One region of the Klebsiella sp. PK01 genome, then DNA from elsewhere that is predicted to be linked to it. Evidence: riboswitches for the same ligand, from Rfam matches in the RefSeq annotation. Region 1 holds a riboswitch; each other region holds the start of a gene.
The links. Region 1 has a riboswitch for thiamine pyrophosphate ahead of thiC (phosphomethylpyrimidine synthase ThiC). Riboswitches for the same ligand answer to the same signal wherever they lie in the genome.
Positions count from the first base shown of each region.

Region 1 (10,698 bases):
AAATCCCCTTTACGCGCCTGCTGTAGGGCAGTGAGGGCAGAACTGCGCGCGGAGCCGGCGTTGACCAGCAGCTCCATGATAATCGTCTCTAAATCTTCCATGCCTTACTCCATCAGCTTCAGGGCTTTATCAAGAACGGCATCGCCTTTCATCATGCCGTAATCCATCATATCGATAACGGCGACCTTTTTACCAACCGGGTCGGCTAGCGCCTGTAGTTTTGCCTGTTCATACTTCACCTGTGGGCCGAGCAGGATAATATCTGCCGTGGCCAGGTTATCTTTGAACTCCGCTACCGGCACGGCTTTAATAGACACTTCGACGCCTTTCTTCTGCGCGGCGTCTTTCATACGTTGCACCAGCATGCTGGTGGACATTCCTGCGGCACAGCATAAAACGATATTCTTCATTGTTTCATCGCCCTTATGTATGTTCCTTGATATACCATCTTTATCGCGGGCGGCGGCGTGGCACAACCGCTTCACCATGATTGTGTGTAAAACATCACAAAAAATGAAACCGGTTTCAATTTTGCAGCGGCAGAGATAAAAAAGCCCGCAAAAGCGGGCTATCAGAGGGTTACGCTCAGGCGCGAACGATTCGGTTCTTGCCCTGCTGTTTGGCCTTATACAACGCTTCATCCACGCTAACGACCAGTTTTTCCAGCGGCTCCATATTCCACTCTCCGAGGCCGGCGCTAAAGGTGACGGTTAATCCTTCTTCGCGCCAGGTTCGGCTGGCAACGTTAAGGCGCCAGCTCTCCAGAATGGTGAGCGCGTTGTCGATATGTTCGGCAGGGAAGATTACGGCAAACTCTTCGCCGCCGTAGCGGTAAAGCGAGATCTCCTGGGGTTGCAGGATCTGTAACCCTTCACGCGCGACGTTGCGCAGCACGATGTCGCCATTGAGATGGCCCCAGGTATCATTAATCGATTTGAAGTTGTCGATATCGACCAACGCGAGGGCGAAAGGCTGGTGATCGTTCATCAGTGCGGCGATATCGCTGTCGAAGGCACGGCGGTTTTTGCAGCCGGTCAGGGCATCGATGGTGGCCTGGCGGACATAGGTGAGCTCACGCTGTTTATTGCTCTCGATCGCTTTGCTGAGCATGGCTTCCAGCCGCGGCGCGCGTTTGACGTCGCCGGTCTTGATGGCGTTAATGATGTTCATCAGTACGGTACGCGAAGCGTGACGCAGATAAAGCCCGAACAGAACAATGACGATAGCGGCAAGAGCGAAACCCCAGGCGACAATATCGGTTTCATAGCGCGTCAGGTCGTCAAGGGTGGCATCGGTAACGCGGAAAATAACGAACCAGTCAGGATTGGTAAAGGAATAGTAGTAGTACCAGGCCTTATGCTCCTCATCATAAAGCTGGCCTTCCGCACTGGTCATTTTGTCCATGAGTTCCGCGCTAATGTAGGTTTTAAATAGCGCGCCGGTATCGGGATGGATCACCACTTTGCCGTCGCGTTGCACGACAAAAAACTCGCCCTGCACCGGTGAGACAATCTGCCGTAACGCGTAGCCCATCGACGTTAGATCCATATGAAACGCCAGGCTACCTTTGAGCCGCCCCTGCGGTGAAATGACAGGCCGGTAGACGGTGACGGTAGGATGGTGAGTGAAGTAGTCAAGGTAAGGAGTGGTATAGAGACTGAAGGTACTGGCTTCCGCCTGGCGAATAAACCAGGGACGCGTTTTAGGATCAAACGAGCGGCTCTCATCGCCTTCCATCACCTCGGGAGCGCGCAGATAATGGCCGAGAGTATCGGCAAGCGAAATGGAGGAGACCGTCGGCATCAGTTCCTGCAAACGCATCAGATCGTCCAGACCCTTTTGCGGATTGACATTTACGGCGATATTGAGCGCATCGTCGCGGGCGAAGTATTTCGTTGCACGCGCCAGAATGTAGTCATTCTCGCGCAGCAGAGATTCGGTGTAGTTCACCGCAAGATTATGGGTAAAGTTGCGGTTAATATGATGATAATCTTCGAGAAAATTTTTCTTCTGCGTCGCGGTAACAAAGATTGCGATCAGTAAAAAGCTGAGCAAAATCCCCGCAAAGCCCACTACGATCGGCGTAGTAAAAGAAAGCTTTCTGTTGTGGCGTGCCATAAGTTGTTAATCGTCCAGAATCAATATACCCGTCATACTTCAAGTTGCATGTGCGTTGGCAATAACTCGGCCCATCCTTGGGCCTCGCCTTTACGGGGCCAGCGCAAGCGCTGTTCAAAACGGCTAGCCGTTTTGTTCTGCAACTCGAATTATTTAGGGTATAAACCGTGGGTTTAGACGCAGGTTAAGCCAGCATGCCTGCTTAGCGAATCAGGTAACTATCGCTAAATTATAACGCTGAGTGCGCTCAGCATCGTGATTAATATTCGATAGTAATATGTTTGCGGCAGTGCGGACGGTAGAGGCAGGGCGAAGAGAGGAAAGAAAAACTCGCCCTGGTCAGCGTCCGCTGCTGACCCTGGCAGAATAGAAAAATGGCGGCAGTTGGGCGAGCCTCCGTTTTCCATCTCTCGTGCAGGCACGCAAAATAATCAGCGGCTTGCAGCATACTTCATGATGATTGCGAGGCGCGTCCCAGCCAGCTATCCCAGTCTTTCCATACCGGCTGTAGGCCACGGGCGGCCAGCGCGCTGGCAACCTCTTCAGGGCGGCGATCGTCGTGGGGAGCAAATTGCTCAAGTTCCGGATGATCGTCGGCGTAGCCGCCGGGTTGGGTTTTGGAGAACGCGCTGACGTTGTTAATCGCCAGCGGGATCACCCGGTCGCGGAACCACGGTGATTCACGGGTCGAGAGCGACAGCTCAACCTCCGGCGCCAGCAGGCGGAAGGCGCAAATGGTCTGCACCAGCTGACGCTCGTCCATCAGCGAAGCTGGCGTAATACCGCCGGCGCAAGGGCGTAAACGCGGAAAGGAGATAGAGTAGCGGCTGCGCCAGTAGCGCTGCTGTAGCCATAGCAGATGCTCGGCGACCATAAAGCAGTCTACTCGCCAGCTGTCGGAAAGGCCAATGAGCGCGCCGAGGCCGATCTTATCGATCCCCGCTTCGCCTAAACGATCCGGTGTATCAAGGCGCCAGAAGAAATCCTGCTTTTTACCCTTCAGATGGTGCTGGGCATACATACTTTCATGGTAGGTCTCCTGATAGACCATCACCCCATCAAGCCCCAGCGTTTTTAGTTCGGCATATTCTTCGGTCGCCAGCGGCTGCACTTCCATATGCAGCGAGGCAAACTGGCGGCGAATGGCTGGCAGGTGCTGGCGGAAATAATCCATTCCGACCTTACTCTGATGTTCGCCGGTGACCAGCAGAAGATGTTCAAAGCCTAAATTGCGGATTGCGGCGCATTCGCGGGCAATCTCCGCTTCATCCAGTGTCTTGCGCTTGATGCGGTTACTCATTGAGAAGCCGCAGTAGGTACAGTCGTTGGCGCACAGGTTGGACAAATACAAAGGTACGTAAAAGCTGACGGTGTTGCCGAAGCGCTGCCGGGTGAGGCGCTGCGCGCGCTGGGCCAGCGGTTCAATATAATCGGCCGCGGCAGGTGAGAGCAGGGCCATCATGTCATCGCGGGTGAGTTGTTTTGCCGCCAGCGCCCGTTCGACGTCGGCGGCGGTTTTGCTGTTGATGCGCAGGCGTATGTCATCCCATTCCAGCTGCCGCCAGCGATCGCTGAAAGTTTTCATGCCAGTGCCTCCAGAAAGCCGGTCAGCGGGCTGGTGGCCTGCGCCTGAGTACTGCGCGCCCCCGGTCCGGCCTGACGCGCCAGTAATCCGGCATCGACCGCCATGCGGAAGGCGCGGGCCATGGCGACGGGATCGTCGGCGACGGCAATGGCGGTGTTGACCAGTACCGCATCAGCGCCCATTTCCAGCGCCTGCGCCGCGTGGCTCGGCACGCCAATCCCGGCATCAACCACCACCGGTACCGTCGCCTGTTCGATAATAATCTCCAGCATGGCCCTGGTTTCCAGCCCCTGATTGGAGCCTATCGGCGCACCCAGCGGCATCACCGCCGCGCAGCCAGCCTCTTCCAGCCGTTTGCACAGGACCGGGTCGGCGCCGCAATAGGGCAAGACGACAAACCCTTCGCGCACCAGTAGCTCCGCCGCCTTCAGGGTTTCAATGGGGTCAGGCAGCAGCCAGCGGGCGTCCGGGTGGATCTCCAGTTTCAGCCAGTGGGTACCTAAGGCTTCCCGCGCCAGGCGGGCGGCAAAAACCGCTTCTTCCGCCGTCTTGGCGCCTGAGGTATTCGGCAGCAGGTTAACGCCCGCCGCCAGCAGCGGCGCGAGAATCGCGTCATTATGCTGGCGTAAATCGACGCGCTTCATCGCCAGCGTCACCAGCTGACTTCCCGAGGCGCGAATCGCCTCGACCATTACCTCCGGGGCGGCGAATTTGCCGGTTCCGGTAAAAAGGTGGGATTCAAATGTCTTATCAGCAATACGTAACATGTCAGCCTCCGGCGATAACCTGAAAAAGCAGGACCCGATCGCCTTCCTGCAAGAGATGATCTTCCCACCGTTCGCGTGGCAGGATGAGTTGGTTGAGCGCCAGCGCAACGCCCGGCTGGAGCTGTTCCAGTTGGCTAAGCAGGGCGCTTACGCTGAGGTTGTCCGCGCACTCCAGCGGTTCGTCGTTAAACCAGACTTGCATGATGTCCTCCACAAACCGGACAGCCCCGGGCCTTTTGCAACGTAAGGTTGCGCCAGTTGCTGGTGCGGGCGTCAAACAGCCGTAGCGTGTTGCGCGGCGTCGCCATGCCGCTAAGGAGCTTAATGGCTTCCAGCGCCTGCAGCGTCCCCATCATGCCGACGACCGGGCCGACGATCCCCGCGGTACGACAGTTACGCTGTGGTTCGGCGGTGTCCGGCCACAGGCAGCGGTAGCAGCCCTGCGCCCAGGGCGGCGTCAGCACCATCAACTGGCCGCCGAAGCCGACGGCGCTGGCGGTTACCAGCGGCGTCTCAAGGGCGACGCAGGCGGCGTTAATCGCCTGGCGGGCGATCATGTTATCGGTACAGTCCAGCACCACGTCGGCTTTCGCCACTTCGGCGCGCAGCGACTCGCCGCTTAAGCGCTGCTGTAGCGCCACGAGGCGGATTTGCGGATTGAGTTGGTTGAGCCGCGTCTTTGCCGCCGCGGCTTTTGGCTGGTCGATATCGTCGCTGGTGAACAGAATTTGCCGCTGCAGGTTGCTGAGATGCACCGCGTCGTCATCGGCCAGGGTCAGCGTTCCGACGCCGGCCCCCGCCAGATATAGCGCGGCCGGCGAACCTAAGCCGCCCAGGCCGATAATCAGCGCCCGGCTGGCTAACAGTTTCTGCTGTCCCTCGATGGCGATATCTTCCAGCAATAGCTGGCGGCTGTAGCGCATGAAATCGTGATCATTCATCGCCTGCTCCCGCCAGCGCTAACAGTTGTGCAGTGGCAGCCCGCCAGTCTGCTGACTTGGTAATGGCGCTGACGACCGCGATGCTGCCGACGCCGGTGGCCAGTACGCCCGGCGCTTTTTCCAGACTGATGCCGCCTATCGCTACCGTCGGATAATCGGCCAGACGATGAATATGCCCGGCAAGCTGTTCGAGGCCCTGCGGCGCCGAAGGCATCTGTTTGGTTTGGGTCGGGAAGACGTGGCCCAGCGCGATGTAGGAAGGGCGCGCCGCCAGCGCGACGTCAATTTCCATATCGTCGTGAGTGGAGACGCCAAGGCGCAGTCCGGCTTTACGGATGGCGCTCAGATCGGTGGTTTCCAGGTCCTCTTGACCCAGATGTACGCCGTACGCCCGGTGCTTAATCGCCAGCTGCCAGTAATCATTGATAAACAGCCGCGCGTGATAGCGGCGGCCAAGCGCGATGGCGGCGATGACATCATCCTCTACATCGCTGTCGCGCTGGTCCTTGATCCGCAACTGAATGGTGCGCACGCCGGCTTCCAGCAGGCGCTCAATCCACGCCACGCTATCGACAACCGGATAAAGCCCGAGACGAAACGGTACGGGCGGAAAGTCAGGCTGGTACATCAGGCATTTTCCTTTTTCAGGTAGATTTCACCGCCGCGGGCGCGGAAGTTATTTGACATATCGGCCATGCCGGCCTCGATACTTTGCTTCGCGGCGTAGTCGCGGACCTCCTGGGTGATTTTCATCGAACAGAATTTTGGCCCGCACATGGAGCAGAAGTGGGCGACTTTGCCGGACTCCTGCGGCAGGGTTTCATCGTGATAGGCCCGCGCGGTAAAGGGATCGAGCGCGAGGTTGAACTGGTCTTCCCAGCGGAATTCGAAACGCGCTTTGGACATCGCGTTGTCGCGGATCTGCGCGCCGGGGTGGCCTTTAGCGAGGTCGGCGGCGTGGGCGGCGATTTTGTAGGTAATGAGTCCCTGTTTCACATCCTCTTTGTTGGGCAAGCCGAGATGTTCTTTTGGCGTGACGTAGCACAGCATGGCGCAGCCAAACCAGCCAATCATTGCCGCGCCGATACCGGAAGTGAAATGGTCATAGCCCGGCGCGATGTCGGTGGTGAGCGGCCCCAGCGTGTAGAAGGGCGCTTCGTGGCAGTGCTCCAGTTCTTCGGTCATATTGCGGCGAATCATCTGCATCGGCACGTGGCCGGGGCCTTCAATCATCACTTGAACGTCATACTCCCAGGCGATTTTAGTCAGCTCGCCCAGCGTATGCAGCTCGGCGAACTGCGCCTCGTCGTTGGCATCCTGAATCGAGCCGGGGCGCAGACCATCGCCGAGGGACAGCGACACGTCATAGGCGGCGCAGATTTCACAGATTTCGCGGAAGTGCTGGTAGAGGAAGTTTTCCTGATGATGCGACAGGCACCACTTGGCCATGATAGAACCGCCGCGCGAGACGATACCGGTCAACCGCTTCGCGGTCATCGGCACATAGCGCAGCAGCACCCCGGCATGAATCGTGAAGTAGTCGACGCCCTGTTCGGCCTGTTCCAGCAGGGTATCGCGGAAGGCTTCCCAGGTCAGGTTCTCGGCAATGCCGTTAACTTTCTCCAGCGCCTGGTAAATCGGGACGGTACCAATCGGCACCGGGCTGTTGCGCAGGATCCATTCGCGGGTCTCGTGGATATAGCGGCCGGTGGAGAGGTCCATTACCGTGTCGGCGCCCCAGCGGGTTGACCAGACCAGCTTCTCGACCTCTTCTTCGATGGAAGAGGTCACCGCCGAGTTGCCGATATTGGCATTCACTTTCACCAGGAAGTTGCGGCCGATAATCATCGGTTCGGATTCCGGGTGATTGATATTGGCCGGGATGATGGCTCGCCCGGCAGCGACTTCATCGCGGACGAACTCGGCGGTAATGTTGTCCGGCAGACGGGCGCCAAAGCCTTCTCCGGCATGCTGCTGGCGCAGCACCTCGCTGCGGATACGCTCACGGCCCATGTTTTCGCGAATGGCGATGAATTCCATCTCCGGGGTGACGATCCCCTGGCGGGCGTAGTGTAGTTGCGTCACGCATTTGCCGGCGACGGCGCGTTTAGGCGTCAGCAGGCCGCCAAAGCGCAGTTCATCGAGGCCATCGTCGGCCAGCCGCGCTTTAGTGTATGCCGAGCTGCGTTCGCTGAGCGGCGCGCAGTCGTTACGTGCGTCGATCCACCGCTGGCGTAGTTTTGTCAGTCCCTGGCGGACATCGATGTTGATCTCCGGGTCGCCGTAAGGCCCGGAGGTGTCGTACACCGGTATTGGTTCGTTGGCTTCGTATTGGGGGTTATCGTTATCACCGCCGATGAGCGTCGGGCTGAGCTGGATTTCACGCATCGGGACGCGGATATCAGCCTGTGAGCCTTGAATGTAAATGCGGCGCGAATTGGGAAAAGCGGTGCCTTCCAGCGTATCGATGAATCGCTGCGCGTGTTCGCGTTGTTCCCGGCGGGTCAGTTTGGTAGTAGACATAGCGCATTCCAGTTACAAAAAAAGGAGATGGCTTGTCAGACGACGGATGGAGTAACAGATGCGACCAACCCGTAACGGGCAGGTGCGACCAGCAGTTTACTCTTGTTCCCTTCGCAGGTATTAGCCTGATCAGGTTCCGCGGATCCCGAATAAACGGTCTCAGCCTTTTCCACTTCAGCTTTCGTGTGGAAAATAGGCACTCCGACAAGATGAAATCCCTCCGCAGAGGGATAATGTATGTAAATTACTCGTTAACGGTTCACAACTCAAGCGGTCGGCGCGATATTGTCGCCAACGCTGTCTTTCCGATCGTGAGCGACGACCAGCGCCAGCAGCTTGTCCTCAAGCGCGAAGCGTGCCTCCAGCGACTCGCCGATATCCGACAGCGCCTGCTGAAATTCGAGATAGTTATCATGATCGATGGCGTTTTCGAGGCAGGTATCGTAGTAGTCCATCATCTGCTGGGTATTGGCTTCCAGCTGCGGGTAGATTTTGGTGGCGGCTAAAAGAGGGGTACTCCCTTCCATTTCTCCGATAATACGTTCATAAATATTAAAATGACCGGATGAGAGGTAATCCACCAGGCTTTGGCAAAAGTCATCCAGCGCCTTTTCATTAAGCCGCATAAAGGACTCTTTGCCGGGTTTCAGGCCAACCAGGTTGTAGTAAGCCACGAGCAAATGCTTACGCACAAGCAGCCAGCGATCGACCAGTTTGTTATTGCCTCCAACACGTTCCGTCAGGTTTTCCAGCTGGTTTAACATGATTGACTCCGCAAGATTAAAAATAACGTTGCTCAGCAAATGTAAATATAATGTTAAAAGTGCCAGTAAAACGAAGGTAGCGCAATAGATATGGATCGTATTATTGAAAAATTAGATCGCGGCTGGTGGATCGTCAGTCACGAACAAAAATTATGGCTTCCCGCAGGGGAATTACCACATGGCGAAGCGGTAAATTTTGATCTTGTCGGTGAACGCGCGCTACATCTCGGCGAGTGGCAAGGCGAAGCGGTGTGGCTGGTGCGTCAGGATCGTCGCCATGATATGGGATCGCTGCGCCAGGTGTTGGATCAGGATCCTGGGCTTTTCCAATTAGCAGGGCGCGGGATCCAGTTGGCCGAGTTTTATCGATCGCATAAATTCTGCGGCTACTGTGGCCACCCGATGCATGTCAGTAAAACCGAGTGGGCGATGCTCTGCGGCCACTGCCGCGAGCGCTATTATCCGCAAATTGCCCCCTGCATTATCGTCGCCATTCGTCGCGACGATTCAATTCTGCTGGCGCAGCATACCCGCCATCGTAATGGTGTCCATACGGTGTTGGCCGGGTTTGTCGAAGTGGGTGAAACCCTTGAGCAGGCGGTCGCCCGCGAAGTGATGGAAGAGAGCGGCATTAAGGTGAAAAACCTGCGCTATGTGACCTCCCAGCCGTGGCCCTTCCCGCAATCATTGATGACCGCCTTTATGGCTGAATACGATAGCGGCGATATTGTCGTGGATAAGAAAGAGCTGCTGAGCGCAGAGTGGTATCGCTATGACGATTTGCCGCTACTGCCGCCGCCGGGCACGGTGGCGCGACGCCTGATCGAAGATACGGTGGCGATGTGTCGGGCAGAGTACGAGTGACATGTTACACTGGGCGCATCAACGCTAAAGGAATGTAAAAATGACCGAACTGAAAAACGATCGTTACCTGCGCGCGCTGCTGCGCCAGCCGGTTGATGTCACCCCGGTGTGGATGATGCGCCAGGCGGGCCGCTATCTCCCGGAATACAAAGCCACCCGCGCGCAAGCGGGCGATTTCATGTCGCTGTGTAAAAATGCCGAGCTGGCCTGCGAAGTAACGCTACAGCCGCTGCGCCGTTACCCGCTGGATGCGGCGATCCTCTTTTCGGACATCCTGACGATTCCGGATGCGATGGGGCTGGGGCTGTACTTTGAAGCTGGCGAAGGCCCGCGCTTCACCTCGCCGGTGAAATGCAAAGCCGACGTCGACAAACTGCCGGTGCCGGACCCGGAACAAGAATTAGGCTACGTGATGAACGCCGTGCGCACCATTCGCCGTGAACTGAAAGGCGAAGTGCCGCTGATTGGTTTTTCCGGCAGCCCATGGACGCTGGCGACCTACATGGTTGAAGGCGGCAGCAGCAAAGCCTTTACCGTCATCAAAAAGATGATGTACGCCGAACCGCAGGCGCTGCACGCGCTGCTGGACAAGCTGGCGAAAAGCGTCACCCTGTATCTGAACGCGCAGATCAAAGCGGGCGCGCAGTCGGTGATGATTTTCGACACCTGGGGCGGCGTGTTGACCGGCCGCGACTATCAGCAGTTCTCGCTCTACTACATGCATAAAATCGTCGATGGCCTGCTGCGGGAAAACGAAGGTCGTCGCGTACCGGTGACGCTGTTCACCAAAGGCGGCGGACAATGGCTGGAAGCGATGGCGGAGACCGGCTGCGATGCGCTGGGTCTCGACTGGACTACCGATATTGCCGACGCTCGCCGTCGCGTAGGCCACAAAGTGGCGCTGCAGGGCAATATGGACCCGTCGATGCTTTATGCACCTGCCGCCCGTATTGAAGACGAAGTGGCGAACATTCTCGCCGGCTTCGGCCAGGGCGAAGGCCATGTCTTTAACCTTGGTCACGGCATCCATCAGGACGTCGACCCACAGCATGCAGGAGTCTTTGTTGAGGCGGTTCATCGTCTCTCCGCGCAATATCACCAATAGGAGATAAGCATGATGGATTTAGCTGCGCTAC
Region 1 is NZ_JBYEZM010000014.1:9,192-19,889, reverse strand. Features, by position in the region: gene AC22LX_RS24470 (PTS lactose/cellobiose transporter subunit IIA) at 1-101, opposite strand, end outside; gene AC22LX_RS24465 (PTS sugar transporter subunit IIB) at 105-410, opposite strand; gene AC22LX_RS24460 (sensor domain-containing diguanylate cyclase) at 586-2,118, opposite strand; gene thiH (2-iminoacetate synthase ThiH) at 2,570-3,703, opposite strand; gene thiG (thiazole synthase) at 3,700-4,470, opposite strand; gene thiS (sulfur carrier protein ThiS) at 4,472-4,672, opposite strand; gene AC22LX_RS24440 (HesA/MoeB/ThiF family protein) at 4,656-5,411, opposite strand; gene thiE (thiamine phosphate synthase) at 5,404-6,039, opposite strand; gene thiC (phosphomethylpyrimidine synthase ThiC) at 6,039-7,934, opposite strand; TPP riboswitch at 8,024-8,148, opposite strand; gene AC22LX_RS24425 (Rsd/AlgQ family anti-sigma factor) at 8,201-8,698, opposite strand; gene nudC (NAD(+) diphosphatase) at 8,789-9,562, shown strand; gene hemE (uroporphyrinogen decarboxylase) at 9,603-10,667, shown strand; gene nfi (deoxyribonuclease V) at 10,680-10,698, shown strand, end outside.

Region 2 (10,698 bases), on a different contig from region 1:
TGCATTAAACGCGCGGTCGTAAAGGCCGCCGTCTCTCCGCACTCGGTAGCCGGTATCGGCTTCGACGCCACCTGCTCGCTGGTGGTAATCGGGGAGAATGACGCGCCGCTGGCCGTCGGCCCCAGCGAAGAGGCGGACCGCAATATCATCGTCTGGATGGATCACCGCGCCACCGAACAGGCGGAACGCATCAATGCCACCCACCATCCGGTGCTGCAATACGTCGGCGGGACTATCTCTCCGGAGATGGAAACGCCGAAGCTGCTGTGGCTGAAAGAAAATCGCCCGCAGACTTATGCCCGTGCGCGTCACTTCTTCGACCTGGCCGACTACCTCACCTGGCGCGCGACCGGCGATCTGGCCCGCTCCGTCTGTACCGTCACCTGTAAATGGACCTATCTGGCCCATGAAAAGCGCTGGGATGCCGACTACTTCCGCCAGATTGGCCTCGCAGAGCTGGCGGAAGAAGACTTCGCCCGTATCGGCCAGCGTATTGTCGATCCGGGAACGCCCTGTGGTGATGGGTTAACCGCGGCGGCGGCCGAAGAGATGGGTCTGCCTGTCGGTACGCCGGTGGCGGTCGGGATGATCGACGCCCATGCCGGCGGCATTGGCACCGTTGGCGTACTCAACGGCGCGGTGAATAATATGGCCTACGTCTTCGGCACCTCCTCCTGCACCATGACCACCACCGAGAAAGCGGTGTTCGTCCCTGGGGTCTGGGGGCCTTACTATTCGGCGATGGTGCCGGGTTACTGGCTGAACGAAGGTGGACAAAGCGCCGCCGGCGCGGCTATCGACCAGTTACTGAGCTTCCATCCGGCGGCGGCCGAAGCGCGCGAACAGGCCAAAGCCGCCGCCGTTCCACTGCCGGTCTGGCTGGCGGATCGCGTGCTGGCGCAGGTTGCCTCGCCGTCGGAGGCGGTGAAGCTGGCAGATGGACTGCACGTCGTGCCGGAGTTTCTCGGCAACCGCGCGCCGCTTGCCGACCCCCACGCGAAAGCGCTGATTGCCGGGCTGGGGATGGAGCGGGATCTTGATAACCTGACCGCGCTGTATGTCGCCGGATTATGCGGGATTGGCTACGGCCTGCGGCAGATCCTTGATGCCCAACGCGCCTGTGGTATTGAGAGCGAAAATATCGTTATCAGCGGCGGCGCGGGGCAGCACCCGCTGGTACGCCAGCTATTGGCCGATGCCTGTGGCGTAACCGTGGTCAGCACCGCCAGCAGCGAACCAGTATTGCTGGGTTCCGCCATCCTCGGCGCCGTCGCGGGCAACGTCGCCGCCTCGCTACCGGACGCCATGAAGCGGTTCACCAGAGTGGATAAAACCTATCGTAGCGAAACGGCGTTTAGCTCGCTTCATCAACGCAGGTATGAGGCCTACAAAGCGCTACAACAGGCCGGTCGGCTAATCCGCGAATAACATACCTCTTTAATTTAATAACAATAATGCTCCGCTGTTGTGCAGCGGAGCCGCTCCTCTGCATCCTGAAATCGAGGTTAACATGTCCGTTAATAACAAACAGTGGTTCGGTCTGCCGCTGAACCTTATCTGGGGATACGTCGCCATCGCCGTGTTTATGACCGGCGACGGTTTTGAACTCGCCTTCCTCTCGCACTACATCAAGGAGCTGGGCTTCAGCCCGGCGCAGGCCTCTTTCGCCTTCACCCTCTACGGCCTCGCCGCCGCCCTCTCGGCCTGGGTCTCCGGCGTGGTCGCGGAAATCATCACCCCGCGTAAAACCATGTTTATCGGTTTTGTGCTGTGGTGCGTGTTCCACGTCCTGTTCCTCGTCTTCGGTCTCGGCCGCGCCAACTATGCCTTAATCCTGCTGTTTTACGGTATCCGCGGTCTGGCCTATCCGCTGTTCCTCTACTCGTTCATCGTCGCCATTATCCATAACGTCCGCAGCGACAGCTCCAGCTCGGCCCTGGGCTGGTTCTGGGCGGTCTACTCCGTCGGCATCGGCGTGTTCGGCAGCTATATCCCGAGCTTCACCATCCCGCACATTGGCGAGATGGGCACCCTGTGGCTGGCGCTGGCGTTCTGCGTCACCGGCGGGCTGATTGCCCTGGCGGCGCTGCGCAACACCGAAACCCCGCGCCATATGCAGAACCTCACCACCTGCGAGAAGTTCTCCGAGCTGGGGCGCGCGGTGACCCTTATCTACACCAACCGCAGCATTATGCTCTCCAGCATTGTGCGCATTATCAACACCCTGTCGCTGTTCGGCTTCGCGGTGGTCATGCCGATGATGTTCGTCGATGAGCTCGGTTTCACCACTTCCGAATGGCTGCAGGTGTGGGCGGCGTTCTTCTTCACCACCATTTTCTCCAACGTCTTCTGGGGTATCGTGGCGGAGAAACTGGGCTGGATGAAAGTGGTGCGCTGGTTCGGCTGCATCGGCATGGCGCTGTCGAGCCTGGCGTTTTACTACCTGCCGCAGCACTTCGGGCATAACTTCGCTATGGCGCTGGTGCCGGCGATTGCGCTGGGGATTTTTGTCGCGGCGTTCGTGCCGATGGCGGCGGTGTTCCCGGCGCTGGAGCCAAAGCATAAAGGGGCGGCGATTTCGGTCTACAACCTGTCTGCCGGGCTGTCGAATTTCCTCGCGCCGGCGATTGCGGTGGTGCTGCTGCCGCACTTCAGCACCATCGGCGTGGTGGTGGCCTATACCGCGCTCTATATTCTCGCCTTCTTCCTGTGCCCGTTTATTCGCGTTGAACAGCCAGGGTTTGCTACCAGCGAAGCGGCTAAACCGCTGACCGTCAGCGCAGCAAAATCATAAAAAACCCCGGAGACCGGGGTAAGTAAAAGAGTCAATCCGGGCCTCACGCCCGGATTTTTGCCTTATGCGATAGTGACTTTGCCGTCCAGATAGACGTCCTGCACCGCATTGATCAGCTTCACGCCTTCGCTCATCGATTTCTTAAACGCTTTACGACCGAGGATCAGCCCCATGCCGCCGGCGCGTTTATTGATCACCGCCGTGCGCACCGCATCGGCGAGATCGGTTTCGCCGCCCGCCGCGCCGCCGGAGTTAATCAACCCGGCACGGCCCATATAGCAGTTTGCCAGCTGATAGCGCACCAGATCGATCGGGTTATCACTGGTCAGCTTGCTGTAGACGCGATCGTCGGTATAACCGAAGTTCACCGCCTTATAGCCGCCGTTATTCTCGGCCATTTTCTGCTTCACGATATCAGCGCCGATGGTGGCGGCCAGATGGTTGGCCTGGCCGGTCAGGTCAGCGGAAACGTGGTAATCGACGCCATCTTTTTTGAATGCCGGGTTGCGCAGATAGGCCCACAGCACGGTGACCAGGCCGAGCTCGTGCGCGCGCTCGAAGGCGGCGGAGATCTCTTCAATCTGCCGACGCGACTGCTCGGAGCCAAAATAGATCGTCGCGCCAACCGCAACCGCGCCCATGTTGAACGCCTGCTCAACGCTGGCGTACAGGGTCTGGTCATACTCGGTCGGGTAGCTCAGGGTTTCGTTATGGTTGAGCTTAACGAGGAATGGAATGCGGTGCGCGTAGCGGCGCGATACCGAGGCCAGTACGCCATAGGTAGAAGCCACGCAGTTACAGCCGGCTTCGATGGCGAGTTCCACAATATTCTTCGGATCGAAGTAGAGCGGGTTGGCGGCGAATGACGCGCCCGCCGAATGCTCTACGCCCTGGTCGACCGGCAGAATGGAAAGGTACCCCGTTCCGGCCAGACGCCCGGTATTGTAGAGGGTCTGCATATTACGCAGCACCGCAGGCGGGCGGTTGTTATCCACCATCACCCGGTCGACGTAATCCGCGCCCGGTAAATAGAGTTGATCGGCTGGAATAGTCATACAACGGTGCTGTAAAAGGCTGTCGGCATCTTTGCCAAGCAACTGCGTAATATCAGTCATAGCTATCTCCCGTAAGTGCTGGCCGCAGCCAGCATGTTTTATCCCAACCCAAAAATTTTGGGCAGGTTAAGCCTGGTACCGAGTTAGCATATTTTCCAGCCGGGAGCGCATTTTTTCAGTAGATTCTGCTGTCTCGTTTCACTGCCATTTACCACCAGGCGTGGAAATGATGTACCGGGCCGATACCGTGCCCCACTTCCAGCGAATCGGCCTGCGCCAGCGCCGCCGATAGCCAACCCTTCGCTTCGGCGACGGTTTGTCCCCAATCGGCATAGCGAGGACGCAGCGCCGCCAGCGCGGCAGATAACGTACAGCCGGTACCGTGGGTATTTTTGGTCTGCACACGCGGCGCGGTAAAGCGCTGTTCGCCTTCGCGGGTGAACAGCCAGTCCGGGCTTTCGGCGTCGTCCAGATGTCCGCCCTTCATTAATACCGCCCCGCAGCCTAATGCCAACAGCGCCCTGCCCTGTTCCAGCATCTCGCGCTCGCTTTGCGCATGCGGCGCATCGAGCAGCGCCGCGGCCTCCGGCAAATTCGGGGTGATCAGTGAAACGTGCGGCAGCAGGCGCTGGCGCAGCGTCGCAATTGCCGAGTGGGATAACAGCGGATCGCCGCTTTTCGCCAGCATCACGGTATCCAGCACCACGTTGGCAATTTGATAGCGGGCAAGACGTTCCGCCACCGCTTCAACGATATCGGTTTCCGCCAGCATGCCGATTTTCGTCGTATCGATTCGCACGTCGCTAAACACCGAATCCAACTGCGCCGCCACGAAGTCCGGCTCAATGCGGTATACCGACTGCACGCCGCGGGTATTCTGCGCCACCAGCGCGGTGATCACCGAGCAGCCGTAAGCGCCGAGCGCGGAGAAGGTTTTGAGGTCGGCCTGGATCCCGGCGCCGCCGCTGGGATCGGTGCCGGCGATGGTTAAGGCGTTAATCCGCTTCATGCCGCCACCTCCGCGTATAACGCGTCGAGGAATGCCGGGATAAAACTGCCGGGACCGCCGTGTCGCGCCGCTTCACCTCCCGCCATTTTCATCAGGCCGCAGGCGGCTGCTACGTTTTGCAGCCGATCGCCGGGCATCGCGGCGCTTGCCGCCACCACCGCGGATAACGCGCAGCCGGTCCCGACCACCCGCGTCATCAGGACATCACCGCCGCTCACGGCAAGCGTGCGCTCGCCGTCGCTGATGTAATCCACCTCGCCCGTCACCGCGACCACGGTATTGAGCTTGCGCGCCAGCACCTGGGCTGCGGGTAACGCCGCGGCGGCGCTGTCGGTGGTATCGACGCCGCGCCCACCGCCGCTATTCCCCGCCAGCGCCATGATTTCCGAGGCGTTGCCGCGAATCGCCGCAGGCCGCAGTTCCAGTAGCTCGCGACAAAAATCGGTACGCAGCGTCAGCGCGCCGACGGCAACCGGATCCAGCGTCCAGGGTTTTCCCGCCTGGCGGGCGCTCTGCGCCGCCGCTCGCATCGCGTTGGCGCGCTCAGTGGTTAAGGTCCCGACATTAATCAATAGCGCATCGGCAATGGCGGCAAACTGCGCGGCTTCCGTAGGATCAATCACCATCGCCGGCGAGGCGCCAATAGCCAGCAGGACGTTAGCGGTGAAAGTCTGGACCACATCGTTGGTCATACAGTGAACAAGCGGCGAAGAGGTGCGGAAAAGCTGCTGCAGGTGCGCGATATGCGCCGGATTTAGCGGTTCATGCATGGTTTGCTCCCGCCAGATGAGGAAGCAGCGCAGACCATGCGGTCTCTGACTTCCCTACGCTGGCATTATCCAGATCAGGTGGTACGGGTATTTCTCAGCCTTCACAAAGAAGGGCACCCCGAGTCATTTGGTACAAAATGGCGACTAACGTTCCGTTAATCTCTCTTCAGGATAGTAATGCCAGCGGTAAGTCTTGTAAACGGTAAAAGCGGTATGTCTCCCGGCGATATGTCCCTTAATCGTACAGCCATTCACCCGCTTTTGCGGACTCTACCAACATTTGTACTGTTAGCGGTTTAAGCGGCTTCTCTGGAGGCATGGAACCTAAAAACTCAGGTTCAAAGTAATAGATAATTTCGAAGCCATTCATTTTTACATTCCATTGTTTGAAATAGTAATCTAAAGTATCTTCTGCATCTTCCCAGATGATATTCAGCCCCCCCTTTGTTAATTCAGTATCTAACGTGACTTCTGGACGATCGCCAAAAAAACAGTATTTCTTATGGCTATGATGAGTATATATATAATCAATAATTTCTTGTTCAATGCTCATTAGAAGTATGTCCATGCAACTTTATGTTCTGGTTTAACAATCTTATTAAAATTTTCACCAGTATCAATTAGTATTGCTCTCGCATAATAAAATGCCATTGCCCACCCTATCCATGGTATGTAGCGGCCTATAACCGCGCCTAACTTATTAGTTTTCGACCAATGAAAGTCTTTCAGACCTTTACCCATAGGAGTGATCAACGAAATACCAACCGGCAAACGTACATTACTGAGTAGCTTACGAGACATTATTGAAACAATACTCGTTCCTTTAATTGCTGTACCTGGTTTAGTTCGCGTTGGTATCCAGGGTTGTCCGGTTAAGATAGCAGTTGCGGCTGTTGCCTCAATTTCAAGATGCTGACTCATCGCATCGATGAGAATCAACAGGAATAACTCCTCTGGTTTCAGATTCCAGTATCCTTTATAGAAGTACCCACTAATTTGTTCAACAGTATCCACTTCATAATCCCTTATGATCCTTGCATAAAGCGCCATCATAATGGCTGATTGGCACACCGTCATTACTCGTCATTGTATCATCCCCGTACGCTTGCCACAGAGACGCTCTTTTCGCCGCATTGTAAACGATTACACTATTTTTTAGTTATCCGTACGGCGGTTGATGTAGATCACAATTTGCTTAATCACCCTACGACATAGTTACCACGCGTTACGAATTAAGCACGCTAACGATCCCCGGACGATCGCCGCTGTCATGAATGTTCGTCGCATGTATAAAATAATATCTACGATAAGGTCGTTAATGATGAAAGTGAAACACGTCTCGATAATACTGCTGGCACTCAGCGCAGCCATCGCGGCCGGTTGCAGTTCGCCGGCGCAGCGTATGGCCGAGTGTGAAGCCCAGGGGGTCAGTAAAGACGCCTGTTATATTGCGGAACAAAACAAACAGGCTGCGGTGAACGCCGCAGCGGAGAAGCAGGCGCTGGAAAATGCACAGGCTTTATATCCCGTGCAGAAAGCGCAATCCAGCAAAAAAGTGAAGATCTTCAATGGCATGAAGCTGGTCACAAACTCAACCGGGCTGACAGTTGATGGCAAACCCGCGGCCTTAGACGAAAGCAATGCTGACGCGAAAACCTATTCTCAGGGTTTATACGTTTTTATTGTCTACCAATCAGGAAAAATTGCCGTCATGCAGGACGGTAAATTTTTAGGCTACGCCAAATAGCGCCGCTTCCTTGTTAATTTAAAAGCGGCCTAAGAGCCGCTTTTTTCTCCCCTTCCCCGCAGTAACCGACACGTCTGACACCGCGCTAAACAAGCGACATTAATCCCATTGGATAAATCTCATTTTACCTACGAGTGAGTAGTTTTTTAACTAATGTAGTTTTTTTGTAACCATAACTTGCTCAATGTAAACAACTGGTTATAGTTCAAATAAGCGTTACAAGTTGTAACACCACGTCAGATCGGAATTAACGAGTGAATTGCCATCATGGTAAGAGGATTCCAATGAAATTGACCCCCGTAGTGAAAGGTTTAGCCATCGCCGGCTTGCTGTCATCGATCAGCTTGTCAGCATGGGCGGAAGTCGCCGCAAAAGAAGCGACCGCCGCCACCAAACAAGCCAACGACGCTCTCTATAATCAACTCCCCTTCTCAGATAACACCGATTTCACCAACGCCCATAAAGGGTTTATTGCCGCCCTGCCCACCGAGATCATTAAAGGCGAACAAGGTAACGTAGTATGGGATCCGCAGCAGTACTCCTTCATCAAAGAAGGTGAAAAAGCCCCGGACACCGTCAACCCGAGCCTGTGGCGTCAGTCTCAATTGATCAATATTAGCGGCCTGTTTGAGGTCACCGATGGCGTCTACCAGATCCGCAATCTTGATCTCTCCAATATGACCATCATCGAAGGTAAAGAAGGCATTACCGTCGTGGATCCGCTGGTGTCGGCAGAAACCGCCAAAGTGGGCATGGATCTGTATTACCAAAACCGCGGTAAGAAACCGGTCGTCGCCGTTATCTATACGCACAGCCACGTTGACCACTACGGCGGGGTGCGCGGCGTAGTTGATGAGGCGGATGTGAAATCCGGCAAAGTGAAAATTTACGCGCCGTCCGGCTTTATGGAAGCGGCCGTGGCAGAAAACATCATGGCCGGTAACGTCATGAGCCGCCGCGCCAGCTACATGTACGGCAACCTGCTGAAACCATCGGCCACCGGTCAGGTCGGCGCCGGCCTTGGCACCACCACCTCGGCGGGCACGGTTACCCTGATTGCGCCGACCAATATCATCGAAAAAGACGGGCAGAAAGAAGTCATTGACGGTTTGACCTATGACTTTATGCTGGCGCCGGGTTCGGAAGCGCCGTCGGAAATGCTGTGGTTCATCGAAGAGAAAAAACTGATTGAATCCGCGGAAGACGTGACACACACCCTGCACAACACCTATTCGCTGCGCGGCGCGAAAATCCGCGAACCGCTGCCGTGGTCGAAGTACATCAACGAAGCAATTGTACGCTGGGGCGACAAGGCCGAAATTATTATGGCTCAGCACCACTGGCCGACCTGGGGCAACGAAAACGTGGTTAACCTGCTGAAGAGCCAGCGCGACCTGTATCGTTACATTAACGACCAGACCCTGCGTATGGCCAACGAAGGGCTGACCCGCGATGAAATCGCCGCTAAATTCAAACTGCCGGAGAGCCTTGCCAACACCTGGGCTAACCGCGGTTATTACGGTTCCGTTAGCCACGACGTGAAGGCCACCTACGTGCTGTATCTCGGCTGGTTCGACGGCAACCCGGCGACCCTCGACGAACTGCCGCCGGAAGAAGCGGCGAAGAAATTCGTCGATTACATGGGCGGCGCCGATGCCATCATGAAGAAAGCGAAAGAGGATTATGACCAGGGTAACTACCGCTGGGTAGCCCAGGTCGTCAGCAAAATCGTCTTCGCCGATCCGAAAAACCAGGATGCGCGTAATCTGGAAGCCGATGCCCTTGAACAGTTAGGCTACCAGGCGGAATCAGGCCCGTGGCGTAACTTCTACCTCACCGGCGCGCAGGAGCTGCGTAACGGCGTGGTGAAAGGTCCTACCCCGAACACCGCCAGCCCGGATACCGTGCGCGCGATGACCCCGGAAATGTTCTTCGACTATCTGGCGGTACATATCAATGGCGAGAAAGCGGGTAACGCGAAATCGGTGTTTAATATCGATCTCGGCAGCGACGGCGGCAAGTATAAGCTGGAGCTGGAAAACGGCGTACTGAACCATACCGCCAACGCGGAAGCGAAAGATGCCGATACCACTATCGCCCTCAACCGCGCCACCCTGAATAAGATCATCCTCAAAGAGGAGACGCTGAAACAGGCCGTCGATAACGGCGACGCGAAAATCACCGGTAACGCCGATAAGCTCAATGAAATGCTGGGCTATATGGACAAGTTCGAATTCTGGTTCGACATCGTCACGCCATAATGCCCTGCTCCCGCGGCGCCCGGTCGCGGGAGTTTCCTTTCTACTAGTAAGCTTCCGGCAGCGGTCGGTCGATCGAAACCAGTTTGCCGCGCTTCATCGTGATATAGCCCCCGGCTTTTAGATCCGCCAGTACGCGAAATACATGCGTGCGCGACAGATTAGTGCGCTTAATAATAAACAGCGCCAGGCCTTCATTTTCCCCCTGATGCGTACTCTGGCGATAAAGATAACGAAACAGCATCGGCCTGATGGTCTGGTAGCTGGTCATTTGCCGGCGTTCGTTGTGAAGATCGATAGTAAAAATCGACATATAGGTCAGAATGGTCGCCAACTCCTGCACGCGTTCAGGACCGCCGCGTAAAAAGATTTGGTCAAAAACATCATAAGTGACTTTGACCAGCTTCACCGCCGCGCTGCCGATGTATTCAAACTTCGCCAGCGGGCAGTATCTTTCCATAAGACCAATCGGCATATACTCAATGGAATTTCCAATATAAAGGCCATTCTCCGGCATTAATATTGAAAGCGAACCTTCAGTGCAAAAATAAATATATTCTGGCTGGATTGCTAATTTTTTATTTGCCGCAACCGTCAGGGGCTCCCCTTGTGCCATTATTTGCGGAAAAAAGGCATCAATGTTGAGTTGCTGATAATAGCTATGGATATCCTGAAAATTCACGCTATGCCCCTTGCTGCGCCGTCTGCCGTGGTATCGAGTATAGCAGCGAAGTGATAGCGGATTCGAGATGATTATTTTTTCACGAATGACCAGTCCCATATGGGACTATCAACGCAAAGTATTCGCTTTAAAATGGCCAGTAATTAGTCCGCATTTGAATTATCCGCTGATATTAAACATTGATAGCGGAACAAATAATCTAAGAGGCCATGCAATGAAATTAAATCAGATCGCTAAACATCTGGCTCTGGCCGGTGTTTTAACTTCACTGTCGCTTTCCGCCTTCGCTGCCGCCCAGCAACAGGACGCCACTCCGGCAACTCAGCAGGCAAATAACGCGCTGTACAACAAACTGCCGTTTGCCGATAAAACCGATTTCGATA
Region 2 is NZ_JBYEZM010000002.1:463,260-473,957, forward strand. Features, by position in the region: gene AC22LX_RS07425 (FGGY-family carbohydrate kinase) at 1-1,428, shown strand, start outside; gene AC22LX_RS07430 (RbtT/DalT/CsbX family MFS transporter) at 1,511-2,794, shown strand; gene fbaB (class I fructose-bisphosphate aldolase) at 2,857-3,909, opposite strand; gene thiD (bifunctional hydroxymethylpyrimidine kinase/phosphomethylpyrimidine kinase) at 4,058-4,858, opposite strand; gene thiM (hydroxyethylthiazole kinase) at 4,855-5,628, opposite strand; TPP riboswitch at 5,663-5,759, opposite strand; gene AC22LX_RS07450 (DUF1493 family protein) at 5,864-6,181, opposite strand; gene AC22LX_RS07455 (STM2901 family protein) at 6,181-6,642, opposite strand; gene AC22LX_RS07460 (hypothetical protein) at 6,950-7,375, shown strand; gene AC22LX_RS07465 (alkyl/aryl-sulfatase) at 7,660-9,636, shown strand; gene AC22LX_RS07470 (helix-turn-helix domain-containing protein) at 9,680-10,315, opposite strand; gene AC22LX_RS07475 (alkyl/aryl-sulfatase) at 10,530-10,698, shown strand, end outside.
Region 2: it holds a riboswitch for thiamine pyrophosphate, as region 1 does, so the genes downstream of both, thiM (hydroxyethylthiazole kinase) here and thiC (phosphomethylpyrimidine synthase ThiC) in region 1, are expected to answer to the same signal.

Region 3 (10,698 bases), on a different contig from region 1:
CATCCTGATACATACTGCCGACCCACACGCTGAGATGCGAAGGGCCGGAAATCCCCTGCAGGTTAAAGCGATAGCCAACGCGAGGTGACACTGTCACGGCAGAGATACTGCCGTCGAGAATATCGAAATCGGTGCGGGTGTAGTTTGTATCGACGAGGGCAAACCAGTTCTCATAGCCGCCAGCCAGCGTGAACCCGCCCCCCCAGGTAGTACCTTTGAAATCAAGGACAAAATCGATGTTTTGCAATTCGCCGCTTTGGTTGAGGTTATGCACCGCGCCGGCGATGATGCGATCCAGACCGCGGTATTGCGTTGGGTCGGCATCGACCGACACATTCGACACCGACGAACCGCGGGTGTGGCCCAAAATTCCGTAGACATTAAGGAATGGAAATACCCACATATCGAGACGCAGGTTCTCAGTTTTGCTCTTCTCCCGCGTGTGTCCGGCGTCAATGGCGAACATATCGCTGGGGATTGGATGGTTACCCAGTTTCAGTCCGGAAAAGGTGATGCTGTCGACCATAATATCCTGGCGCATATTCATATAGCTGAGATTGACGCCAAACGGCATCGGAATGGAATAACCGCGGGCGCGGGCTTCGTCGCCCCAGATGGGAAAGTAGCTATCACTGTCGTCACTTTCCGCCGCACAGGCATTCCACACGGCGCCAGAGGTTAATAGCAGCGTAATGACGGTTGTTTTCCATCTCATTTTTTATATGTACCTTTACAGTCCGGAACCCACATTAAAATAGACCGCCTGTTCGTGTTCGCTGAAGGCGACATCGACGCCGGTAAATAACCCATACTGACGGGCGACCAGATAACGAAAACCGGTGCCCCACGCCACTTCGTTTTGCTGCCACAACGCCCCGGCTTCGTCAGCGGCGCTACCGACGCCGACAAAACCCTGCAGGATCCAGCGCGGCGCAAATTGCCAGGCCAGTTGTGTCTGGGCGACAGCGACATAATCGCCCTGATAGCGAAAACGCGAGATACCGCGCAGTTCGATGTAAGGCCGCGCCATTGGCGTTAGATGCTTGTCATGATGAGTCAGCGACTGATAATTTGCCGCCAGCGCCAGGCTTAAGGTCGGCGCCAGCGGTAGAAAGTATTTACCATCCAGCGACAACTGATTGTAATGATAGTCGCCGCCGAGCAGAGCGCGGTAAAAACGGTACTCGCCTTGCAGTGATAACCCTTTCTTAGGATAGAAAAAATTATCAGTGGTGTCATATTCCGCCACCACGCCCAACGCCGAAGAGGTGCTGTTTTCCCCCAGAACCCGCTGCCACACCTTGTTAATCAGCTGATTGTCCGCAGTCACATCGGTGTGCGCATAGAATTGCGAGGCGCCAAGAAAAACCGGCGAGTCCCCCACGCGAAATAACAGCTTTTGTAGACCGCCATAGCCTTTGGTGTGGGTTTGCACCGCCACATTTTTGTTAAAACCGGCAATATCGCCCGAATAGATATCGAGATTGACATTGGCGTAGCCCGCGCCAACCAGGTAACGAATCCGGTCGTGATTCCACGTATGGCGATGCGCGGCGCCGATGAACCAGGTGCCATTTTGCGTCCCGCCGCCGCCGACCCCCGTTAGCGCTGGTGGAATAAAACGATCGCCCTCGCGGGAGCCTTTACCATGCAGAAATAAACCAAACAGACCGCCGCCGTAGCCGATAGCCGGCTCGGTGATCATTACCGGCACCGGCAAAAAACCGTAGGGGTTATCCTGCAGATACTGGCTCATATCAAGCATGCCATCTTCAGGATCGAACAATTGGGCGGCACGAGACGCGTCAGGCGCGAGGGCAAGCATCAGTAAAAGAGTAAGGCCTGCCAGCTTCATGCGGTCTCCAGCACTGACGCATTCATAAGGGGATATTAAGGGAATGTGCTAAAAATATATCGTAAGCCCTTGTTCTTCGCCAACTTACTCTCGCCTTACTTTGCTTATTTTTGGATAAAAAAGCGTGGTTAATCACACAAATTGATAAATATTATTTATCGATCTGGCGCATAACCACTCAAATGTGACAGTGTCACTACTATCGACGCTTTTTACCTTGTCACCGTTGTAATCAAAAAGTGAATGACGTATAACATGTCGCAACCGAGGGGTGTCCCGTGAGGGCTGAGATGGCGTAAAAACCGAACCCTTTGAACCTGATCTGGGTCATGCCAGCGAAGGGACGGGTCGGCATGTTCGCCAGTTTTCAGTTTTTACCTGTTCACACTTCTGCACGCCCGGATCTCCCCTTATTTTCAGGAGGTCCCATGATGATTCCCGCTTTTACCCAAGGTCTTTACGGTCGACTGCGTGAGCAGGCCGGTGGCGAGTGGCAACGCTATGTATCGCACCCTTTCCTCCAGCAATTAGCCGCGGGTACGCTGCCGCAGGCAGCCTTTCGTCATTATCTAACCCAGGATTATCTGTTCCTGATCCACTTCGCTCGCAGCTACGCCCTGCTGGTCAGCAAACTTCGCACGTTGCCGGAGATGCGCGCCGCCGCCGCCTCGATGAATGCCATCCTTGCTGAGCTACCGCTACATGTGGGCTATTGCGAGCAATGGGGGCTGAATGAAGACGCTATGGCCCTGCAAAGCGAAGCGATGGAAACCGTCAACTACACGCGCTACGTACTGGATATCGGCCACGCCGGCGACGCGTTGGATCTGCTGGCGGCGCTGCTGCCCTGCGTTGCGGGTTACGCGGAAATCGGGCTCGGTCTGCTGCACAACCCACAAACCAACTTGCACGATAATCCCTATGCTTCATGGATCCGCAACTACGGCGACGAGAGCTATCTTCAGGGCGTCAACGCGGCGATCGGCCTTCTGGAAACCCTCTGGCAACAGCGCGGCGCGGAATCACGGTTCGCCGAACTGAGCGACATATTTACTACCGCTACCCGGCTGGAAGGCAATTTCTGGCAGATGGGTCTGAATGCCGCCGGGCAGGTCCAGGCGTGATGGCGCCAGGCATTCACGTTCGCGATTTATGCCTGCGCTTTGGCACACGGACTATCTTTCGCGATCTCGCCTTTGATATTGCCGCCGGGCAATGGGTGTCGCTCCTTGGCGCCAGCGGCGCGGGCAAAACCAGCCTGTTGCGTATTATCGCCGGGCTGGCGGCGCCAACCCGCGGAACCGTCGTCGCCAGCGATGGCCTTCCCGTCACTACGCGACTGGCGTGGATGGGTCAAAAAGATCTGCTCTATCCGTGGCTTAATGTGCGGGAAAATGTCGCCCTCGGCGCCAGGCTGCGCGGTGAGAAGGTCGACAACGCCCGCGTCAACGAGCTTCTTGAGCAGGTAGGACTGGCCTCCTGCGCTGATGAACGCCCTGCCGCGCTGTCCGGCGGGATGCGCCAGCGCGCGGCGTTGGCGCGCACCCTCTATGAAGATCGGCCCATTGTGCTGATGGATGAACCGTTTTCCGCTCTCGATACCCTCACCCGCACACGCATTCAGAGCCTGGCCGCGCGCTTACTGACCGGACGAACCGTAGTGCTTATTACCCACGACCCGATGGAAGCCTGCCGCCTCAGCCATCGGCTGCTGGTGCTCTCGCCTGATGGTGAAATTGATGATAGCCATCATTTAAGTGGCGTTCCGCCCCGCGATCCGGATGATGGCGCGCTGTTGGCAAGTCAGGCGCAGCTGCTGCAGCAATTGATGAGGGCGAACGGATGAGGGGCAAGTTACTGCGCGGGTGCAGCGTATTTTGTGGCCTACTGTTGCTCTGGCAGTTGGCGAGCTACAGCGGCATTCCCGCCTTTTTGTTGCCTTCTCCGGCGGCGGTCGCTGAAGCGCTGTGGAATAACCGTAGTTATCTGGCCAGCCACACCCTGGTCACCCTGAGCGAAATTCTCAGCGGAATGGCGCTCGGCGTCGCGCTCGGTATGGTGCTGGCGCTTTGTATGACCATGTCGCCGCGATTACAGCGGTGGGTAATGCCGCTGGTACTGACCAGCCAGGCCATTCCGGTCTTCGCCCTCGCGCCGCTACTGGTGCTGTGGTTTGGTTTTGGTATGAGCGCCAAGGTCATGATGGCGGTGCTGGTTATTTTCTTCCCCGTTACCTCGGCTTTCTTTGATGGTCTGCAACGGGTCAATCGCGACTATCTCGATCTGGCCCGCACCATGGGCGCCTCCTTTGGCGCTCAATTGCGCCATGTCCGACTCATGGCGGCGCTACCCGCGCTAGGTTCCGGCCTGCGGATGGCCGCCGCCGTCGCCCCCATCGGCGCGATTATCGGCGAATGGGTCGGCTCCGCCGAGGGGCTTGGCTACGTAATGCTGAATGCCAATGCCCGCCTGCAAACCGATATCTGCTTCGCCGCCTTGTTCATTTTAGTGCTGCTGACCATCGCGCTGTGGTTGGCGGTCGACGCCTTTTTGCACCGGCTGATCGACTGGTCGCCGGAATAACTTATCAACAGATAATAAGGAAGAGATATGCGTATACCTCTGTTGGCCGGCCTCACTCTGCTGGTTTCCGGTCAGGCATCGGCAAATGAAAAGCTGACCCTGGTACTGGACTGGTACATCAACCCGGATCATGCGCCCATTATGGTGGCGGAACAGATTGGCGCCTTTCGGGATGCCGGGCTGGATGTCAACATCATCCCCCCTTCCGACCCGGCGCTCCCTCCGCGCCTGGTTGCCGCTCGCCAGGCTGATTTAGCGATAACCTATCAACCGCAGGTTCACTTCTTCGCCGATGAAGGACTGCCGCTGGTCCGCGTCGGGACGCTGATCCACTCGCCGCTGAATACCGTGATTGCGCTGGATCCGCGCATCAAATCTCCGGCCGATCTACAAGGGAAAAAAGTGGGATACTCGGTGAGCGGTATTGAACAAGCGACGCTGGCCACCATGGCGCAGCATGCTCACATCGACCCTGACAGCATCAAATTGATCAACGTTAATTTCCAGCTCACCAGCGCTCTGCTGGCCGGCCAGGTTGATGCCGTTATCGGCGGTTATCGCAATATCGAAGCGCTGGAACTCAAACTGCAGGGCAAAAAACCGGTGGTCATGAACGTGGAAGACTATGGCGTGCCCGCTTACGACGAACTGGTGATCGTCGCAAACAAGGCCGAGGTCAACGCCCCTAAAATCAAAAAGTTTCTCGACGCATTACAGCAGGGCGTGAGCTATTTGCGCGCCCATCCGCAGCAAACCTGGCAGCGGTTTGCCAAAGAGCATCCGGAACTCAATACCGAACTGAACCAGCAGGCGTGGTTGCAGAGCGTACCGCTGTTCGCCACCGATCCGGCAGCGTTAGATAAGCCGCGTTATGACGCGTATGAACAATTTTTATATAACAACAAGTTGGTGAAAAAAGTAACACCTTTAGCAAATTATGCGGTTGAACTGCGTTAAGTAACCATAAAACTGACGGAAGTATTTCCGTCAGTCATTCAGCGAAGCGGTAATAAAAATATATAGACTTTCTCACTAATAATTACACTTTCCATGGTTTTAAAAACAATCGAAATTTATCTTTTAAATCAGCTAATTATATTGACACCCCTGTATGTAATAATGACGTCAAAATAGCGCCATAAATTAAAGATTGAATGCGGATTTAAAAAGCCATATATTGTGCGCGCTTTATGAATGCCGATTCAATTTTCTAAACCTTTTTATTCAACCAGAGTTCAAACGTAACGCTGGTTGTGGGAGTGATATGATGACGGATAAAGTCCGTATTGATACTTTAAGTGCAGATTTATTGGACGCGAACAACGAAACCTTTTTGGCTCGTCAGGCTGAATTCGAATCGAATGTCAGGAGTTACCCTCGCAAGTTGCCGCTCGCCATCACCAAAGCCGAAGGCGTTTGGCTGACCGATGCGGATAACAAACAGTACCTGGACTGCCTCGCCGGCGCCGGGACCCTCGCTCTGGGCCATAACCATCCTGAAGTACTGCAGAGCATCCAAAGTGTCATTACCAGCGGCTTGCCGTTACATACCCTCGATCTGACAACACCGTTAAAAGATCGCTTCTCTGAATACCTGCTCTCCTGCCTGCCGGGCGAAGGGAAAGAGTATTGCCTGCAGTTCACCGGTCCTTCCGGCGCTGACGCCGTTGAAGCCGCGCTGAAGCTGGCGAAAAAATACACCGGCCGTACGGCGGTGATCAGCTTCTCCGGCGGTTATCACGGGATGACCCACGGCGCGCTGTCCGTGACCGGCAATCTGTCGCCAAAAGCGGCAGTCAACGGCATGATGCCGGAAGTCCAGTTTATGCCTTATCCGCACCTGTATCGTTGCCCTCTTGGTATCGGCGGCGAAGCGGGCGTGAAAGCGCTGACCTACTACTTCGAAAACCTGATCAACGACGTGGAAAGCGGCGTTCGCAAACCTGCGGCAGTTATCCTTGAAGCCGTTCAGGGTGAAGGCGGCGTGAACCCGGCGCCGGTTGAGTGGCTGCAGCGCATCCGCAAAGTCACCAAAGAGCACGGCATTCTGCTGATCATCGATGAAGTTCAGGCAGGCTTCGCCCGTACCGGTAAATTCTTCGCCTTCGAACACGCCGGCATTGAGCCGGACATCATCGTGATGTCTAAAGCCGTCGGCGGTGGTCTGCCAATGGCGGTTCTGGGCATTAAGAAAGAGTTCGATGCCTGGGAACCTGGCCACCATACCGGCACCTTCCGCGGCAACCAGCTGGCGATGGCCACCGGCCTGACCACCCTGCGCCACCTGCGTGATAACAAGATTGCCGACAAAGTCGCCGCCCAGGGCGAGTGGCTGAAAGGCAAACTGGCGGAAATGCAGAAACGCTATCCGGTTATCGGTCACGTTCGCGGTCTCGGTCTGATGATCGGTATCGAAATCGTGAAGCCGAACGAGGCGCAGGATCATATGGGTTGCTACCCGGCTGACGGCGAACTCTCCGCGCTGCTGCAGAAGAAATGCTTCGAAGCGGGCCTGATCCTGGAACGCGGCGGCCGTCACGGTTGCGTACTGCGTCTGCTGCCATCTCTGCTGATTAGCGACGCGGAGCTGGAAGTATTCCTCGATAAGTTTGAACAGGCCCTGCTGGCCGCCGGCGTAAAACCGGTCTGAGTGGAGTAAGTGACCGCAATGTCCAAATTGAATCCGATTCTGGCTGGGTCCGCGGCAAGCATTGACGCTTACCAGCAGGTCATTTCCCAGACCAGCCAGGCGGTTGCGCAGTGGCTGCAACAACCTGAAATGTATCAGGGGAAAAGCGTTGATGAACTCCGTGAGCGCATCACCCTTGATTTTAACGAACAGGGTCTGGGCAACCAGGCGGCGATTGAACGTGCGATCGAGTACTTCCTGAAAGACAGCCTGTCGGTGCATCATCCGCAGTGCGTGGCGCACCTGCACTGCCCGAGCCTGGTTATCAGCCAGGCGGCGGAAGTGCTGATCAACGCCACCAACCAGAGCATGGACTCCTGGGATCAGAGTCCGTCGGCGACCATCATCGAGATGAAGCTGATCGAGTGGTTGCGCGCGCAGGTCGGTTATCCGGCTGGCGATGCCGGCGTCTTCACCAGCGGCGGCACCCAGAGCAATCTGATGGGCCTGATGCTGGCGCGCGACGCCTTCTTTGCCCGTCAGGGGCATTCCATCCAGCAGGATGGTATTCCGGGCGACATTCGGCAGTACAAAGTGCTGTGCTCGGAAAACGCCCACTTCTCGGTGCAGAAGAACATGGCGCTGATGGGGCTTGGCTATCGCTCGGTCACGCTGGTGAAAACCGATGAATTCGCCCGTATGGACGTCATCGACCTGAAGGCCAAGATTGCGCAAGCGCAGGCCAACGGCGAGCAGATCATGGCCATCGTCGCCACCGCCGGTACCACCGACGCGGGCGCGATTGACCCGCTGCGTGATATCGCCGCTATCGCGGCGGAGCACCAGATCTGGCTGCACGTTGATGCCGCGTGGGGCGGCGCGCTGCTGCTGTCCGAGCAGTATCGCGATTACCTCGACGGCCTGGAGTTAGTGGATTCAGTAACCCTGGACTTCCACAAGCAGTTCTTCCAGACCATCAGCTGCGGCGCCTTCCTGCTGAAAGAGGCGCGTCATTACGAGCTGATGCGCTATCAGGCGGCCTATCTGAACTCCGAGTTTGATGAAGAACATGGCGTTCCGAACCTGGTCTCCAAATCGCTGCAGACCACCCGCCGCTTCGACGCGCTGAAGCTGTGGATGGGGCTTGAGGCACTGGGCAAGAAACAGTACGCTTCAATCATCGATCATGGCGTGACGATGGCGAAAAACGTCGCGGAGTTCATTCAGACTCAGCCAACGCTGGAGCTGGTCATGCAGCCGCAGCTGGCAAGCGTGCTGTTCCGCTCACGTCCGGCGCAAATGGCTGGTAGCGATACCGCCGCGATCGCCCTGCTTAACCAGCGCGTGGGCGACGCCCTGCTGGAGTCCGGCCGCGCCAACGTCGGCGTGACCGAGCATAACGGCGTAACCTGCCTGAAGCTGACGCTGCTCAACCCGGTGGTAACGCTGGAAGATGTGAAGGTCCTGCTGAGCCTCGTTGAACGCACTGCCCAGGAACTGCTGGCGAAATAAGACGCTGCCGATTAGCGAGTTTCCTGCAAAGCCGATAACTGCTGTTATCGGCTTTTTTATTTCCGCCTCACGTCCGCGTTTCGCGCAGCAGTTGTTGGATCACCTGCTCCTGACGGGCATAATCGCCTTCGCCAAAGGCGGTATAGCGCAGTTGTCCCCGCGCGTCGAAGAAATAATGCGCCGGCCAGTACTGATTACCAAACGCATTCCAGATGGCGTAGTTGTTATCCGCGACAACCGGATAGTTTAGCTGCCGCTGGCTGACCGCTTCACGAAGCTGCGGCAATGATCGTTCCCACGGATATTCCGGCGTATGTACGCCAATCACCACCAGCCCCGCATCGCGATACTTATTGGCCCACGCCCGTACATAAGGCAGCGTATGCTGACAGTTGATGCAATCGCGGGTCCAAAAATCAATCAGCACCACCTTGCCCTTTAACGCCGCCTTGGTAAGCGGTGGGCTATTAATCCATGCGGTGCCGCCGTGCAAATCCGGCATAGCGCTGGTTGGCCGCGGCGCGACGGTCGGCTCCAGCCGAACCCGTTGCGGATCCTGCGGCATAAACGCGCTGAGCCGCTGCTCCAGACGATGGGTTAAACCGCTGGCGCCCTGCAGATAACGATCGCTGCCGCTGGCGATTAACGCCACCACGGCCAGCATCGCCACGCCAGCCAGTTTGCGCAACCGCCCACTTATCACCTGACCACCGCGCAGACAGGAAATCAGCCGCGCGCCGAACCACCCCAATAGCAGCAACATCAGCGCGCATCCGCTGGCATAGGAAAGCAGCAAGATGCCGGTCGTCACTGAATTTCCTTGCAACAACGCCAGGCTAAATATCGCCCCCAGCACCGGTCCCGCGCACGGCGCCCAAAGTAGTCCAATCGCCAGTCCGGCGAGCACTGAAGCGAGCCCACTGCCATAACGATAGCTCTGTTGGTTAAGTTGATTGCCCAGCGCCACCGCTGGCGATCCGAGCCAACCTGCAACGCGTGATGACAGCAAACTGATGGCCACAACGACCAAAAAGCCCAGCGCCAGCCAACGCCCAACGATAGTCAGATTGACTAACCACCCTGCTGCCGCCGTGGCCAGCAACGACACAGCGGTAAACATCAACCCCATACCGAACAACAACAAGATCAGTTGTCCCCTACGCCCGCTAACGCTGGCAAACACCAGCGGGATCACCGGTAAGGTACAGGGGCTGAGCAGCGTCAACATACCGGCCAAAAATGCAATCACAACAGCCATGATCATTCTCCTTCGCAACGTTGCCGAAGTGGCAACGTCAGCATTACAACAGGCGATTGTATGGCGGATATGTCCGTGAAACGGCGGTTTAGTATAGGGATTTATCTGCAGTTGACGTGGATACAGAAGGATACAAAGCGGCGGTCTTGAGACGTACCCGCGCCTCAAGACCGCCCTGTTGAAGATTATGCAGGGTCAAACTTCCCTGCATCTGTCCGGCGAGCTGGGCGGCGATTGCCAGCCCCAAACCGGTACCGCCGGTATCGCGATTACGTGACTGCTCGAGGCGATAGAACGGCTGCAGTACGGCGGTGAGTTCTTCTTCCGGGATGCCGGGGCCATCATCAGCAACGTGAATGATAACATCGCCATTCGGCGAATAACTCAGGCTGATTTCTACCTTTTCGGCGTATTTCAGCCCATTATCGATTAAATTACTCATGATTCGCCGCAGCGCCTGTGGCTGAAGCGCCATGACGTCCGCCCCTTTAGCGGCATGAAAACTGACCGCTTTACCGATGTCGGCATAATCACAGGCGATGCTATCCAGTAATGCATTGAGACTCATCCGCTGCGGCGCTTCTGCCAGCGGTTCGGCCGATCGTGCCAGCGCGATGCCTTCACGAACCAGTCGGGTCATGCTATCGAGATCCTGTAACAGCTTATCGCGGAGTGCCGGTTGGTCAGCCATCTCGACCCTTAGCTTCATACGGGTAATCGGCGTCTGTAAATCGTGAGAGATCGCCGCCAGGATCCGCGCGCGCTCCTGCAAATGGTCCTGTATTCGCTTTTGCATCGCGTTGAAGGCGCGCGCCGCGCGCTGCACCTCCTGCGGCCCCTTCTCGGCCAGCGGCCCTGCCG
Region 3 is NZ_JBYEZM010000001.1:386,439-397,136, reverse strand. Features, by position in the region: gene AC22LX_RS01860 (hypothetical protein) at 1-715, opposite strand, end outside; gene AC22LX_RS01855 (BamA/TamA family outer membrane protein) at 731-1,855, opposite strand; TPP riboswitch at 2,113-2,216, shown strand; gene tenA (thiaminase II) at 2,284-2,979, shown strand; gene AC22LX_RS01845 (ABC transporter ATP-binding protein) at 2,976-3,701, shown strand; gene AC22LX_RS01840 (ABC transporter permease) at 3,698-4,438, shown strand; gene AC22LX_RS01835 (ABC transporter substrate-binding protein) at 4,466-5,395, shown strand; gene AC22LX_RS01830 (diaminobutyrate--2-oxoglutarate transaminase) at 5,703-7,088, shown strand; gene AC22LX_RS01825 (pyridoxal phosphate-dependent decarboxylase family protein) at 7,098-8,579, shown strand; gene AC22LX_RS01820 (cytochrome c biogenesis protein/redoxin) at 8,647-9,837, opposite strand; gene AC22LX_RS01815 (ATP-binding protein) at 9,926-10,698, opposite strand, start outside.
Region 3: it holds a riboswitch for thiamine pyrophosphate, as region 1 does, so the genes downstream of both, tenA (thiaminase II) here and thiC (phosphomethylpyrimidine synthase ThiC) in region 1, are expected to answer to the same signal.